One region of the Amycolatopsis sp. NPDC006125 genome, then DNA from elsewhere that is predicted to be linked to it. Evidence: riboswitches for the same ligand, from Rfam matches in the RefSeq annotation. Region 1 holds a riboswitch; each other region holds the start of a gene.
The links. Region 1 has a riboswitch for cobalamin ahead of ABZ193_RS33800 (ABC transporter substrate-binding protein). Riboswitches for the same ligand answer to the same signal wherever they lie in the genome.

Region 1 (4,937 bases):
TCCGAGGGGGAGTTCGAGCGCGGGCAAGACGGCGGTGCCGGAGGTGTCGCGCCCACCCTCCGCGCGGGCCTTATCAGTGAATCGAGGCGAAAGCAGGGCGTGTTACTGGCAGGTCTTCAACAATTTCAGGGAATCCAGGAGATGTCGTCGGGGTCGCCGCCGATGAGGGTCTGCCGGGTGTCCTGTGAGCTGGCTCGCATGCCCCACGACGCTAGCGATTGTTGAACGATCCGTCAACCCGGTTGCTCGATTGTTCAACGATCCCCTATTCTGTGGCGCACCACACCGTTCTCGGAAAGGTGCCAGCGATGACCGCGTCCACCCTCAGCCACCGCGACGTCGAGTTCCTGAAAGCGGTTGCCGACGGCCGCGTGGAACTGACCGCGAGCAGCGAGCCGCACGTGTACGTCGACGGACTCTCCTGCTGCGACCAGTTCGGCGCGCGACTGCTGATCCACGCCGGCCTGGTCCGCCGCGTCCCCGGCACCGGCTCCCGCATCCCCGCCAAACTCACCGACGCCGGCCGCGACGCGATCAGGTGACCCGTTGAGCGCTTAGGCGGCCGCCCGCCGCGTCCACTGTGGACGGCTGCGGTACAGCACGGCCACGAACGCGGGCACGCCGATGATCGACGTGACCACGCCGACCGGCACCTCCTGCGGGTCGAGCACCGTACGCGCCAGCGTGTCGACCCACACCAGGAACACCGCGCCGGCCACGGCGGTCACCGGCAGCAGACGTCCGTGGCCGGGGCCGACCAGTGCGCGGGCCGCGTGCGGGAGCACCAGCCCGACGAACCCGACCGCCCCGCAGGCGCTCACCAGCGCGGCCGTCAGCAGCGCGGTGACGCACATCAGCACGATCCGCGTCCGCGTCAGCGCGACCCCGAGCGCCGCGGCGAGGTCCTGTCCGTAGGCGAGCACGTCGAGCGTCCGGGCGTGGCCGAAGCACACCAGCAGCGCGACGACCAGCACCGCGGCGCACACGCCGACCTCGGACCACGACGCGCTGCTGAACGACCCGAGCAGCCAGAACAACACGCCCCGCGTCGTTTCCGCGTCCCCGGCCGTCAGCACGACGAACGAGGTCAGCGCGGAGAACAACTGCATCGCCGCGACCCCGGACAGCACCACGCGCTCGGTGGTGCCGCCCAGCGTCTGGCTGAGCAGCAGCACGAGCCCGAACGACACCACCGCCCCGGCGAACGCCCCAGCGGACAACGACACCACTCCCCCGCCGACCCCGAGCACCACGACCAGCACGGCGCCGGTCGACGCGCCCGAGGACACCCCGAGCACGAACGGGTCGGCCAGCGGGTTGCGCAGCAGCGACTGCATGACCGCCCCGCACACCGCCAGACCCGCGCCGCACACGGCGGCGAGCAGGGCGCGCGGGATCCGCAGGTGCCACACGATCCCGTCGCGGACCGGCGAGAGCACCGGCTCCCCGAGACCGAGGTGGGCCAGGACGGTGGCGTAGACGTCGCCCACGCCGATCCCGGCCGGGCCGATCGTCACCGCGACGGCCACCGACACCACGAGCAGCGCGAGGCCCCCGGCGCACAGCGGCAGGACGCGCGCGGTGCGCGTCACCCGGCGAACCCGAACCCGCGCAGCGCCGCGGCGACCTGCTCGGCGCCGTCCACGGTGCGCAGCGTCGGGTTCATCGCCTGCCCGGACAGCAGCACGTACCGCTTGTTCCGCACCGCGGCCAGGTCGCGGGTCACCGGGTGCGACTCCAGGAACGCGATCTTGGCGGCCGCGTTCTCCGCGGTCTGCGAACGGCGGGTCAGGTCGCCGAGGACGATCACGTCCGGGTCGCGTTCGGCGACCGTCTCCCAGTTGATCTGCGGCCACTCCTCGCGCGTGTCGTCGAAGACGTTGCGGGCGCCGACGGTCGTCGTGATGATGCCGGGCGCGCCGCAGCAACCCGCCAGGTAGGGGGCCTCGGAGTTGGCGAACCAGAACATCAGCCGGGCGTTCGCGCCTGCGCCCGCGACCGCGCGCATCCGTTCCCGCAGGCTGGTGACCAGCTGTTCGCCGCGGTCCTCGACGCCGAAGATCCGCGCGAGGTCGCGGATCTCGGTGTAGACGGCGTCCATGGTCAGCGTCTCGGTGCGCGCGCCGTCACCGCCGCCGCTGGTGTCCTTGGCGCACTCGGTCGGCGACAGGTAGGCGGGCACCCCGAGCTGCTCGAACTGCTCGAGGGTGGCGACGCCGCCCTTGCCGAGGATGGCGCCGAACGAGGCGGCGACGAAGTCCGGCTCGGTGGCGAGCACGGTCTCGAACGACGGGTAGTTCTCGGCGAGCCGGGGCACCTTCGCGTTGTCCGCGGCCAGGTGCGGCAGCACGGGATCGGTCCAGGTGGCGGTGCCCGCCATGCGGTCGGCGAGGCCGAGGGACAGCATGATCTCCGCCGCGCCCTGGTTGAGCGCGACCGCCCGCCGCGGCGGTTCCGGCACGCGGACCTGGTGGCCGCAGTTGTCGACGGCCACGGCGGCGGTGTCTCCGGAGGGGGTGGCGCTCGCGCACCCGGTCAGCGCCAGCACGGCGGCGAGGAGCGGGAAGGTGATCGATCGGCGCACAGCGGCCCCTAGCGTCGAGGGCTCATGCGCGGAGCCCGGTCCGGCGGTCTCCCCCGTGGCGGGGGTGCCAGCAGGTCTTCGGACTCGGGGTCGTCCGGGCGGAACGCCTTCCCGGACCGCGTGGTCCAGTGGCCGTTGTCCCGCCCGTCGCCGCTCACCGCTGCGCGTCAGTTCCGGATTCGCACCGGATTCCCTGGCCCCTCGCGGGGCACGACTGGCGGGCTCACGCTACCACGACGACCTCGTCCCCGACCCCGACCGTGCCGGGTTCCACAGTGGACCCGTAGACGCCGAGGCACACGTCGTGCTCACGCGCGATGCGGCGCAGGACGGCCGGGTCGCGCCGGCCGGTGCGCGGATCGACGTTGACGACGACGCAGCGCCGGTCGCGGCGGTCGACCCGGATGCGGGTGGCGCCGATGCGGAGCGTGCGGCCGATCCAGTCCTCCTCGGGCACGTCGGTGTCGACGAGGAGGTTGGGGCGGAAGCGCAGCGGCTCGGCGCCGGCACTGCGGGTGGTGATCAGGGACAACGGCGCGCTGTCGAAGGTGCCGCGGTCCAGTTTCTGGACGCTCGCGGCGCCGAGCTCCGCCGCGAGCGCGGGATCGGTGACGTCGTGCAGGCGGCCGTCCGGGGTGCGGACCTGGGACTCGCCGACGACCTGGTAGCGGACCAGGTCGTTGCGCCTGCGGATGGTGAGCCAGGGGAAGCCGTTCGCCTCCTGGCCCGGCCGGACGAACGCCCAGCGCCGGTCACCGTCGAGGCCGTGCCAGGAGACGGCGGCCTCGTCCAGCGGTTGCGCGGCCATGGACTTGACCGGGTAGCGGAAGATCGCGGCGAGGTGTCCGACGAGCATCTGCGCCTCCTCGGGTGAGAAGGCGCCCTTGCTGCAGGAGACGGTGCCGAGCGTGGCGGGCCGGGCCCGTCGCAGCGCCCCTCGGCACCGCCCGCGAAGGTAGCACTTCTAGTTCCAGGCCTGCCAGGCCAGCGTGACGGCCAGGCCCATGCCCGCCAGCGCGATCGCGACCCGGAGTGGCGCCGCGGGCAGGCGGCGGACCACCGCGGGCCCCACGAAGGATCCGGCGACCAGACCGAGGCACAGGGCCGCCGCCGCGGGCCAGAGCACCGAGCCGGTGAACGCGAACACCACGGCGGCCACCAGGTTGGCCGCACCGGTGACGATGTTCTTCGCCGCGTTCGTCCTGGCCAGCGGCTGCGCCCAGGCCGCGGACAGCAGCGCCAGCATGATCACCCCGGCCGCCGCGCCGAAGTAGCCGCCGTAGATCGCGACCAGGAACGCGCCCGTGGCGGTGCCCGCGGTCAGCCCGCCGTCACCACGGCCGGCGCGTTCGGCCAGGCGCGGGGAGAACAGCAGGAGAATCGACGCGCCGCCGATCAGGAACGGGACGATGTAGGCGAACGTGCCCTCCGGAGTGAGCAGCAGCAGCGCGCTGCCCGCCGCGCCGCCGACCGCCGTGATCGCGCACAGCCGCAGCAACCGGGCGCGCTGCCCGCGCAACTCGGGACGCGAACCGGCCGCCGAGCCGACCGTGTTGCCCATCAACGCGACGGTGTTGGTCACGTTCGCGGTGACCGGCGGCACACCGATCGCCAGCAGCGCCGGGTAGGACACCAGCGACGCGAGCCCCGCGATCGAACCGGTCAGGCCCGCCCCGACCCCGGCCACCACGAGGAACAGCAGTTGCCACGGGCCGAGGGTGAGCAGCGGTTCAGCGGGCACGTTGCGCCAATTTACCGCAGGAGCAATCGTTTTCCGGCCGTGCGAGACGAACCCCACTCCTCCACTGTGGAATCAGAGTGCGCTGTCCAGAAGGGACTCCGTCACGGCCGGCGCGCGGTGACGAGCCAGGCAGCCGCGCCCAGCAGCACGCCGTCGGGCGTCTCGTGCGGGACGAGGGCCTCGGTCAGCGCGGCGACCGCCCGCTCGACCGTTTCCGCCGGGTACCGCTCGAAGATCGTCCGCAGCATCGCGCCGCGGCGCAGGAAATCGGCCGCCGACGTGGCGTCGGCGCCGAGCCGGACCGGCGCCCGCACGTCGTCCACGGCGATCCCGGTCAGCCCCGCGCCGGTCAGCAGCTCGCGCAGGTAGCCCGGCTGGGCGAACGAGAACGGGCCGGGGCCGGGCGGGACGGCGTCGGCGGTGTCGACGTGCGGGGCGACCGCGTCCAGCGCCAGCACCCGGTGCTCGTTCTCGCGCACGTCCTGCCAGCACAGGAACGCCAGCCGCCCGCCGGGCCGCAGCGCCCGCGCGACGTTGGTGAAGGCGGCGAGCGGGTCGTCGAAGAACATCACGCCGAACCGGCTGAGCGCGAGGTCGAACGAGGCCGCACCG
Region 2 (4,937 bases), on a different contig from region 1:
TTCGGCCGGGGACGCCAGCATCGGCCGCAGCGGACGCCCCAGCTCCAGCCCGAAGCCGCCGAGCGCGGCCTCGCCACCGGTGACCGCGGCCGCGGCGGTGACCGGCAGCTGCCCGGACAGCATGAACGCGCGCCGCACCGCTTCGGCGGGCACGTCCGCCGCCGCCGCGATCGCGTCGAGCATCACGCCCTCAAGCGCCCCCTGCCGCAGCTCACCCGTGAGCAGGCGGAAGAGGAACTGCTGTTCGGCTTCGGTGGCGCGGGAGAACAACTCCGTCAGCAGGCCGGCCCGGCGCCTGGCCGACCCGCTGCCCGAAGCGGCTCCCACTTCGCCGAGGACCTCGTCGACCCCGGCCACGGTCAGGTTCGGTTCGTCAGCCGGGCGCGCGCCCAGCTCGGCCAGCGTGCGCCACCCCGTGCCGATCCGGCCCTGGGTGGGCCGTCCGGTCAGGAAGGCGACCACGGCGGGCAGCTCCCGCTCGTCCGCGCGGTTGAGCAGGTCCGCCAGCGTCGCGATCTTCGCCTTGCGCGAGCGGGTGGCCGCTAGCGAGGCGGAGGCTGTGACGACGTCGGCGAGCAACATGCGGACATCATCTCCCGCCCCACCGACAATTTCCGGGGACGCAGGACCAGCGCGACCGCGCCGAGGCAGACGACCAGCCCGAGCAGGCCACGCAGCGTGATCGTGTCGTCGAACATGAGCCAGGCGAGGATCATCGTGGTAGGCGGTGTGAGGTACAGCAGGCCGGACACGGTCGTCACCGAGCTACGACGCAGGACCAGCCAGTAGCAGCCATATCCCCCGAACGTGGAAAACACGACGACCCACCCGACCGCGACCCAGAAGTCCGGAGCCGCCGGCGCGACCAGCTGCCCGGTGGCCGCCGCGATGCCGGTGAACAGCACCGCGCTGGTCACGCACTGCACCACCAGCCCGTCCCAGAGCGGCACGGCCGAGGCCGTCTTGCGTTCGATGAGCGTGGCCGCGACCAGTGCGAGCATCGCCAGGAACGGCAGCGCGTAGGCCAGCGGCGGGGTGCCGGGGCGGCCGGACAGGTTGTCGCCGACCACCAGCGCCACCCCGGCCAGCCCGCCGACCAGCCCGGCCCACCGCAGCGCGCCCGCGCGTTCGCCCAGCACGAACTGGCTCAGCACCACCGCGACGATCGGCTGCAGCGCCGCGATCAGCGCGGACGTCCCGGCGGCCACGCCGAGGTCGGCCGCCGCGTAGACGCAGTACAGGTACGCGCCCTGGGAGAGCACACCGAGACCGGCCTGGATCGCGGCGTCGCGCGGCCGCATCGAGCGCCGCCGGACCACCCACCACACGCCGAGCAGCAGCCCCGCGGCCAGGAACCGCCAGGCCAGGAGGGACACCGCGCCGCCGGACCTGGCGCCCAGCGTCGCGCCGACGAACCCGGAGCTCCAGAACAGGACGAAACCGCTTCCGGCGACGACGTTCCCCCGCATGCACCCTCCCGCGCAGGTATACCGGTCTGTATAGTCCACGGTAGCTATACCGGTCGGTGTACTGTCAAGTCGTGGAGACGGACAAGCCGCTGACCCCGGCCGCCGAACGGATCCTCACGGTCGCCGGGAAACTGTTCTACGACAACGGGATCCACGCGGTCGGTGTGGACACGATCGCCGCCGAGGCCGGGGTCACCAAGAAGACCCTGTACGACCGGTTCGGCTCCAAGGCCGACCTGGTCGCGCTCTACCTGCGCCGCCGGGACGAGCGGTGGCGGGAGCGGGTGCGCTCCTTCGCCGGCTCCCGGACGACTCCGGCCCAGAAGCTGCTCAGGGTGTTCGACGCGCTCGCAGACTGGCTTGACACCGAGAACACGCGCGGCTGCGCGTTCGTCAACGCGCACGCCGAACTGCCGTCGGCCGACCACCCCGGCCGGCAGGTGATCGCGGCGTCGAAGCAGTGGTTGCTGGGCTACCTGCGGGATCTGGCCGTGGACGCGGGCGCGCGGAACCCGGCACGGCTGGCGGAGGCGCTGCTCGTCCTGGTCGAGGGCGCGACGGTCGCGGCGTCGCTGGAGGTCGCGCCGACGGCGGTCGCCACGGCCAAACGCGTCGCGAAGTCGCTGGTGGACGAAGCGACGGCGGCGCAGCACAACTCGGCGTCCCGGCGGTAGGGCGCCGGTCACCGGGATGGCTCTTGCCCCGCCGCGAGGCCGAAACGTACCGTGAGCGGGCCGTGGTGCTCGGGAAGTCCGGTGTGAAACCGGCGCGGCCCTCGCCACTGTGAACGGGAAGTCCCGGCCCGGGACAGCCACTGGACGCGAGTCCGGGAAGGCGGGCCGCGGATGTCGATCCGAAGCCAGGAGACCGGCCACGGCACGTTGGACCATCCACGAGGTGCTGGAAGGCGGTCTCCATGGGGACTTCACCCACCATGTCCTGGCGCAGGCAGGACACCTACCGCACGGGTCTGTTGCTGCTGGCGATCGTCGTGTTGCACGCGGTCGCGTTCGGGATTCTCGCGTTGCTCGTGGTGCCCGGGCACTACGCCGTCGGCGCGCAGGTGTTCGGCTTCGGGCTGGGACTCACGGCGTACACGCTCGGCATGCGGCACGCGTTCGACGCCGACCACATCGCCGCGATCGACAACACCACCCGCAAGCTGATGGCCGAGGGGCAGCGCCCGGTCTCGGTCGGGTTCTGGTTCGCGCTCGGGCACTCCACCGTGGTCGTCGTGCTGGCGGTGCTCGTCGCGATCGGCGCGAAGGGCATCCTGAGCTGGACCGAGGACGGCTCCTCCGCGCACAAGGTGCTCGGCGTGATCTCCACCGGAGCGTCCGGCGGGTTCCTGTACCTGATCGGCATCCTGAACCTGGTCGCGTTGATCGGCATCTGGAAGGTGTGGCGCGAGCTGCGCCGCGGCCGCTTCGACGAGGCCGAGCTGGAGGCGCGGCTCGACTCGCGCGGGTTCGTCAACCGCTTCCTCGGCAGGCTCACCCGCTCGATCCGCCGCCCGGGCCAGATGTACCTGGTCGGGCTGCTGTTCGGCGTCGGATTCGACACCGCGACCGAGGTGCTGCTCCTGGCACTGGCCGGGTCCGGCGCGGCGGCGGGCCTGCCCTGGTACGCGATCCTGTGCCTGCCGCTGCTGTTCGCCGCCGGCATGAGCCTGTTCGACACGCTCGACGGCACGTTCATGAACTTCGCCTACGACTGGGCGTTCGCCAACCCGGTCCGCAAGATCTACTACAACCTCACGATCACCGGCCTGTCCGTCGCGGTGGCGCTGGTCATCGGCACGATCGAGCTGGTCGGTGTGGCCAGGGACGACCTGGGCTGGTCGGGCGCGCTGATCGACTGGATCGCGGACATCGACCTCGACAGCGTCGGCTACATCGTCGTCGGGTTGTTCGTGGTGGTGTGGGCGGCCGCGATCGCGTACTGGCGGCTCGCCAGGGTCGAGCACCGGTGGAGCTCAGCCGAGTGAGGCCGCCCGCCCGTTCGAGCTGAGCGCGGCGGTCAGGTCCTCGCGGGCCCGGAACACGCGGGACCGGATGGTGCCGACCGCGCAGTCGCACACCTCCGCCGCGTCGGCGTAGGACAACCCGATCACCTGCGTGAGCACGAACGCCTCGCGGCGCTCCGGCTCCAGCTCGGCGATCAGCTTGCGCAGCACGACGAGCCGGCCGTGGTCCGGCGTCTGGGCGCCGCTCTGCTCCGCGGTGGCCACCCAGTCGTCGACCTGGCTGGTCTGCGGGCGGCGGCGGGTGCCGCGCAGGTGGTCGGCGGCGACGCGCTTGGCGATCGACAGCAGCCACATCCGGGCGGGCGACCGGCCTGCGAACGACGGCAGGGCGGCGAAGGCGCGCAGGTAGGTCTCCTGCACCAGGTCCTCGGCGACGCCGGGGTTGGACAGGTAGGTCAGCAGGCGGTGCAGCTGCCGTTGGGTGGCGGACACGAAGCGCTCGGCGGCCACCCGATCGCCGCGCGCCGCCAGGAAGGCGTCCCGGGTGATCTCGTCGTCGTCCACGTTCGCGTTCCTCCCAGTGCGGCCTGACGGTGCGGGCCCTGACCGATGACCTTATGGCCTCCGCGGCATCCGGCGTCAAGGAAACATCACAGGTCTGTGAAATCCCAACCGGTCCCAGAATCCGGAGCGGTGAGGGGAACCATCCAGTGCGCGCGGACGACAATGCAAATATGGACTGTGCAACCGCGCGCGAGGCGATCTCCGCCAATCTCGACGGCGAGGACCCCGGGGTGGATCCGGTGGCGCTCGACGAGCACGTCTCGCGCTGCGCGGCCTGTCTGACCTGGCAGGACGAGGCGGCGGCGGTGACGCGCCTGGTGCGCCTCGAGCCGGCCGCCGCGTCGCCGGACGTGTCGGCGCGAGTGCTCGCCCACGCGCCCGCGACCGCCCGGCCGGTGCGGCTCGACTGGCCGCGGCTGGCGCTGGTCCTCACCGCGATCGCCCAGTTGTCCATCGTGGTGTCGCTGTTGTTCGTGCCCCAGCGGATGGCCGACGGGATGGCCGTTCAGCCGGGATCGCACCTCGAACACGAGGCCGCGGCGTTCAACTTCGCCATCGCGATCGCCCTGCTGTGGGCGGCCGCGAAGCCGCGGCAGGCACGCAGCCAGCTGCCGGTCCTGCTCAGCTTCGCCGCGGTGCTCGTCGGGTTGTCCGTGCTGGACCTGGTCGCCGGCCGGGTCGGCTGGGAACGGCTGGCCAGCCACCTGCCGCTGCTGTTCGGCCTGTTCTGCGCGGTGCTGGTGGCGCGCCGCGACGGCCGGCGGCCGTGGCCGGGCAACCGGGCCGGTGCCGAACCGGCGAGCCGCACCAGCACCGGCGAGACCGGCCGGGACCTCGCCGAGCCGTCGGCGCAGTCCCGGAAGTATCAGCCGCCCGCCGCGCGGCGCAACGTGGCCTGATCGATGTCGTCGGTGGCGATCCAGCTGGCCAACAGGCCC
Region 3 (4,937 bases), on a different contig from region 1:
GGGGGACGGCTGTCCTCCGGTCGGCAGCTGGCCTGGTGGGGTTGCTCGCGCTGGTGCCGCTGGGATTCGTCGTCGTCTACACCATCGGCGCGGGGTGGGCGCAGATCGAGCAACTGGTCTTCCGTCCGCGCACCGCCGAACTGTTGTGGAACACCGTCCGGCTGGTAGGCGGATCAGTGCTGCTGTCCGCGGCGATCGGTATCGGCGCGGCCTGGCTGGTCGAGCGGACCTCGCTGCCCGGTCGCAGGGTGTGGCACGTGCTCCTGGTCGCCCCGTTGGCCGTTCCCGCTTTCGTGAACAGCTACGGATGGGTGTCCCTGTTGCCGGGCGCGAACGGGTACTACGCCGCCGTCTCGATCGTGACGCTGTCGTACTTCCCGCTGGTGTACCTCCCCGTGGGCGCGGCACTGCGGGGACTCGACCCCGTGCTGGAGGAGAGCGCCCACAGCCTGGGGTACGGCCGGTTCCGCACGTTCCGGCTCGTCGTGCTGCCACAGCTGCGGCCCGCGGTGCTGGGCGGGTGCCTGCTCGTCGGGCTGCACCTGCTGGCGGAGTTCGGAGCGTTGCAGATGCTGCGCTTCCCGACGTTCACGACGGCCGTCTACGACCAGTTCCAGTCCTCGTTCAACGGACCGGCCGCGAACATGCTCGCCGCCGTGCTGGCGTTGCTCTGCCTGCTCCTGCTACTGGGTGAGCTGCGGCTGCAGGGCCGGCTGCGGTACGCCCGGGTCGGGGCGGGCGCCGCACGACAGGCCGCGCCGACCAGGCTCGGCGGTTTCACCGGGCCGGCGGTCGTGACCTTGGCCGCTCTCGTCCTCCTGACGCTCGGAGTTCCTCTGGGCAGCCTCGCGTTCTGGCTCACGACCGGTCCGCCGGCCGATGTCCCGACCGGGGAGCTCTTCTCGGCGACGGGGATGTCCCTCGGTTTGGCGGCCCTGGGTGCGGTCGTCACGGTTCTGCTCGCGATCCCGGTCGGCTGGCTGGCGGTACGGAACCGAGGGCGGTTCGCCACCTCGATCGAAAGGCTGACCTACTTCGGCAGCGGCCTTCCCGGCATCGTTGTCGCCCTGGCCCTGGTCACCGTCAGCATCCGGCTGACGCCCGCGCTCTACCAGACGACCGTCCTGCTGATCGTCGCGTACGCGATCCTCTTCCTGCCCCGCGCGGTGGTCAACGTGCGGACGGCGCTGGCACAGGCCCCACCGGAGCTCGAAGACGTCGCGCATGGTCTCGGTCTCACGCGTCTGGCAACCCTGCGGCGGGTCACGCTCCCGCTGATCGCTCCCGGCCTGGGCACCGGCGCCGCGCTCGTCTTCATCGCCGTCGCGACGGAGCTCACCGCCACCCTCCTGCTGTCGCCGATCGGCACGCAGACCCTGGCGACCCAGTTCTGGGAGTACAGCAACAGCGTCGAATACGGCGCGGCGGCCCCCTTCGCTGTCGTGATGGTGTTGCTGTCCGCCCCAGCCACCTACCTGCTGACCTGTGAGGCGAGAAGGGCAACCGGGAGATGACCGAGCTGACCCTGTCCGGCATCGTCAAGTCGTTCGGCCGGACCCGCGTACTCCGCGGTGTCGACCTGCACGTCCCGGCCCGCGGGATCACCGCGATCCTCGGTCCGTCCGGGTGCGGGAAGTCCACCCTGCTACGGCTGATCGCCGGGTTCGCCGATCCCGATTCCGGCACCATCACCTTCGGTGGCCGGACGGTGTTCGCCGACGGCCGGTCGATGCCGCCACAACGGCGCAGGGTCGGATACGTGCCCCAGGAGGGTGCGTTGTTTCCGCACCGGACCGTCGCCGAGAACATCACCTTCGGGCTGTCGCGGCACGCCCGCCGTGCCGGCCACCGCCTGACCGAACTGCTCGACCTGGTCGGTTTGGACCACGAGCTCGCGTCCCGCTTCCCGCACGAACTCTCCGGGGGACAGCAACAGCGTGTCGCGCTGGCCCGCGCGCTCGCTCCCGCACCTGCGATCGTACTGCTGGACGAGCCCTTCTCGGCACTCGACGCCGGGTTGCGCGAGGGCACCAGGAGAGCCGTGCTGTCCGCACTGCGCGGCGCGGGCGCGACCGCCGTTCTGGTGACCCATGACCAGGCGGAGGCCCTGTCCCTCGCCGATGAGGTCGCCGTGATGCGTGCTGGCCGGCTGGTGCAGCTCGCGGCACCGGCGACGCTCTATCACCGGCCGCGGGACGCGGACGTGGCGCGGTTCGTCGGCGAGGCCGTCCTGCTGCCCGCGTGGGTGCGCGATGGCATCGCGGATTGCGTTCTGGGAACCGTCCCGGTCCGGGAAGTCACGGTCGAAGGCCCGGCGGAGGTTCTGGTGCGACCTGAGCAGATCAAGGTCAATGCGGGCGAGGAAGCCGGGGTGGAAGCACGGGTCCGTGAGGTCAGCTTCTACGGCCATGACGCCTCGGTGGTGCTCGACATCGTGCCCGGCGGCCCGCGGATCACCGCCCGGGTCCCCTGCGTGGGTCTGCCTGACCCCGGAGACCGGGTCCGGCTCGCGGTGGACGGTGACGTACTCGCCTTCCCCACATCGGACAGTGACAACGATCACTGATAGTAGATCCGCCCGGTTGCCGGATTGACCGGGCGAGGGCGCCGGGAGATGCTGCTTGCCGACAAGTGCAGATCGAGGCGACGGTGCGCAGGAACCCGGTGTGATTCCGGGACGGTCCCGCCACTGTGACCGGGTAGCGAACCCCATGACGACCACGGCCGGCTCATTCCGGCGGGAAGGTCGGGGCGAGCGGTGACCCGGGAGTCAGGACACTGACCCGTCGGCTTCCTTGACCGGGGCGCGTGTACCCCGTGAGGAGATGAAGGGTGGCGACTCCAGCCGTTCCCCAGCCTGCCCGGTCGCGGGTGCTGACCAAGGGCGCCCGCGACATCGTCATCGCCGGACTGGCGGTGGCGATCGCCCTGCTCACGCTCTACGCGATCTTCCTGGACCAGGGGGCGCTGCTGTCCCCGGTGTTCGGCGAACTCTCGTCGGCCATGAACTACATCCACGAATTCGCCCACGACGGACGGCACCTGCTCGCCGCGCCGTGCCACTGAACGGGGCCGGTCATGACGCTCTTGCCTCTCCTCGGCCGTGGGCTGCTCGCCGGCGGTGCCGCGGGCCTGCTCTCCGGAGCCTTTTCCTGGGTGTTCGCCGAGCCCGTTCTCGACCGCGCCATCGCCTTGGAAGCGGCCCGCCGGGCGGCCGAGGGTGCGCCGGAATCCGCAGAGGTGTTCAGCCGCTCGACGCAGCAGGCGGGGCTCCTGTTCGGTACCACGGTCACCGGCCTCGCCTTCGGAGTGCTGTTCGCCGTGGTGTACGCGGTCCTGCAGCGCCGGCGGCCGGAGGATCGTCCGTGGTCGCTGTCGTTGCGCCTCGCCGGTGCGGCGTTCCTGGCCGTGGAGTTCCTGCCGTTCCTGCGGTATCCCGGGAACCCGCCGGGAGTCGGCGCGCCCGCGACGGTCTCCGAGCGGGCGAACTCATGGCTTGCCGCCATCGCGATCAGCATCGTGTTCGTCATGGCGGCCTGGCAGCTGGCCGGGTACCTGCGACGGCGGGGCGTGCCGGACCCGGCGCGACAGTTCGCGGTCGCGGGAACGGTGGTCATCGGCCTGATCGTGCTGTTCCTGCTGCCGGACAACCCGGATCCGGTGACCGCCCCGGCGACGCTGGTCTGGCAGTTCCGGCTGCTCTCGCTGGCCTCGCTCGGTCTGTTGTGGACCGCGTTGGGAGCGGGGTTCGGTTTGCTCGGCGAACGGGCGAGGCCCGTGGTTCATCGAGCACCGGCGCGCCTGGCTCACTCGTAGGGCGGCAGCCGAGGGGCGTCGCTTTCAGGCAACGGCGAGCTGGCAGGTCGCGATGACAGCGGTCAGCACGCCGATGGCGGCGGCCGCGGGCAGGACCACCGCCGTCAGGGCCGCAAGGCCCGACCAGACTGCCCGCGGGCGCGGTCGGGCTGGTGCGGGGTTGGCGTCCAGCCGGGTCAGCCGGTGGCTGACGGAGTCGTCGGCGAGTGTGAGCGAGCCGTACGGCAGGTCGTGAGAGGCCAATGCGCTGATGGCTGAGCGGATCGCTTCGGCGCCGCAAGTGCGGGCTGCCGCGTCGTCGGCGGCGAGCTCGACCAGTTCGCGTGCCGCCGCAGGGGCCTGGCGGAACAACGGGACGATCGGCAGTGCCTTGCTCAGGGAATCGAGCAGCAGGATCAACAGGTGGTGCCTGCCGCGCAGGTGGGCGTACTCGTGCTCGAGTGCGGCAGCTGTTCCCACCGGGGACAGGGTCCGGGCGAGGCCGGTCGTCGCCACCACGATGCCGGCGGGACGGCGGGCGAGGCTGAAGGCCATCGGCTCGTCGTCGTCGACCCAGAAGGTCGGCGGCGAATCTCCGTCGCATCGCGCGATAGCGCGAAGTGTGGTCAGGCACTCTTCGCTCGTATGGGCCCGCTCGCGGAGGTCGCGCACCGTGTACCGGGCGAACCGGGCGGCCACCACGATGAGGAGCAGCGCTCCGGCCAGTCCGGTCAGTTGCCCGGCCGAGGGAAGGGTGCCACGGGAGAGCGCGGTCCAGCAGTCCTCAGCCGTCTTCACCAGGAAGATGCCGTGTCCGGGTGTGAGCAGAAGAATCACGCCCACTGTCGCGGACAGGGCAACTCCGAGGACCGCCATCAGCCATGCGGCCAGGATCGTCCGCGGGGCCCGGCTCGGATCCTGCCGGCACAGCAGTGCCGGGACGCACCATCCCACCACGACTGCCCCGGCGAGCAGTGCGAAGGCCACGAGCATGTCCGCACCGGCTTTCTCTCGACGTCGGAAACGGCATCGTAACTACTACGAGTAATAGTACACAGGGATACGTCCGGAATGTCCCCCGAGTGGGTCAGGTGTGTCCGGCCGTGTTTCCGGTCTTGATCTACTAGCGTTTCTAGTAGATC

Region 2: it holds a riboswitch for cobalamin, as region 1 does, so the genes downstream of both, ABZ193_RS05015 (HoxN/HupN/NixA family nickel/cobalt transporter) here and ABZ193_RS33800 (ABC transporter substrate-binding protein) in region 1, are expected to answer to the same signal.
Region 3: it holds a riboswitch for cobalamin, as region 1 does, so the genes downstream of both, ABZ193_RS17030 (CbtB-domain containing protein) here and ABZ193_RS33800 (ABC transporter substrate-binding protein) in region 1, are expected to answer to the same signal.

Annotation. Positions count from the first base shown of each region.
Region 1 is NZ_JBEXTZ010000091.1:10,463-15,399, forward strand. It holds gene ABZ193_RS33790 (hypothetical protein) at 309-542, shown strand; gene ABZ193_RS33795 (iron chelate uptake ABC transporter family permease subunit) at 555-1,592, opposite strand; gene ABZ193_RS33800 (ABC transporter substrate-binding protein) at 1,589-2,584, opposite strand; cobalamin riboswitch at 2,657-2,779, opposite strand; gene ABZ193_RS33805 (MOSC domain-containing protein) at 2,808-3,440, opposite strand; S-adenosyl-L-homocysteine riboswitch at 3,454-3,529, opposite strand; gene ABZ193_RS33810 (sulfite exporter TauE/SafE family protein) at 3,549-4,325, opposite strand; gene ABZ193_RS33815 (methyltransferase domain-containing protein) at 4,427-4,937, opposite strand, start outside.
Region 2 is NZ_JBEXTZ010000006.1:42,832-47,768, forward strand. It holds gene ABZ193_RS05000 (ATP-dependent DNA ligase) at 1-582, opposite strand, end outside; gene ABZ193_RS05005 (DMT family transporter) at 543-1,469, opposite strand; gene ABZ193_RS05010 (TetR/AcrR family transcriptional regulator) at 1,541-2,143, shown strand; cobalamin riboswitch at 2,190-2,360, shown strand; gene ABZ193_RS05015 (HoxN/HupN/NixA family nickel/cobalt transporter) at 2,404-3,456, shown strand; gene ABZ193_RS05020 (sigma-70 family RNA polymerase sigma factor) at 3,445-3,999, opposite strand; gene ABZ193_RS05025 (zf-HC2 domain-containing protein) at 4,170-4,898, shown strand; gene ABZ193_RS05030 (helix-turn-helix transcriptional regulator) at 4,865-4,937, opposite strand, start outside.
Region 3 is NZ_JBEXTZ010000029.1:36,077-41,013, reverse strand. It holds gene ABZ193_RS17040 (iron ABC transporter permease) at 36-1,514, shown strand; gene ABZ193_RS17035 (ABC transporter ATP-binding protein) at 1,511-2,566, shown strand; cobalamin riboswitch at 2,613-2,802, shown strand; gene ABZ193_RS17030 (CbtB-domain containing protein) at 2,833-3,066, shown strand; gene ABZ193_RS17025 (CbtA family protein) at 3,079-3,816, shown strand; gene ABZ193_RS17020 (M56 family metallopeptidase) at 3,841-4,788, opposite strand.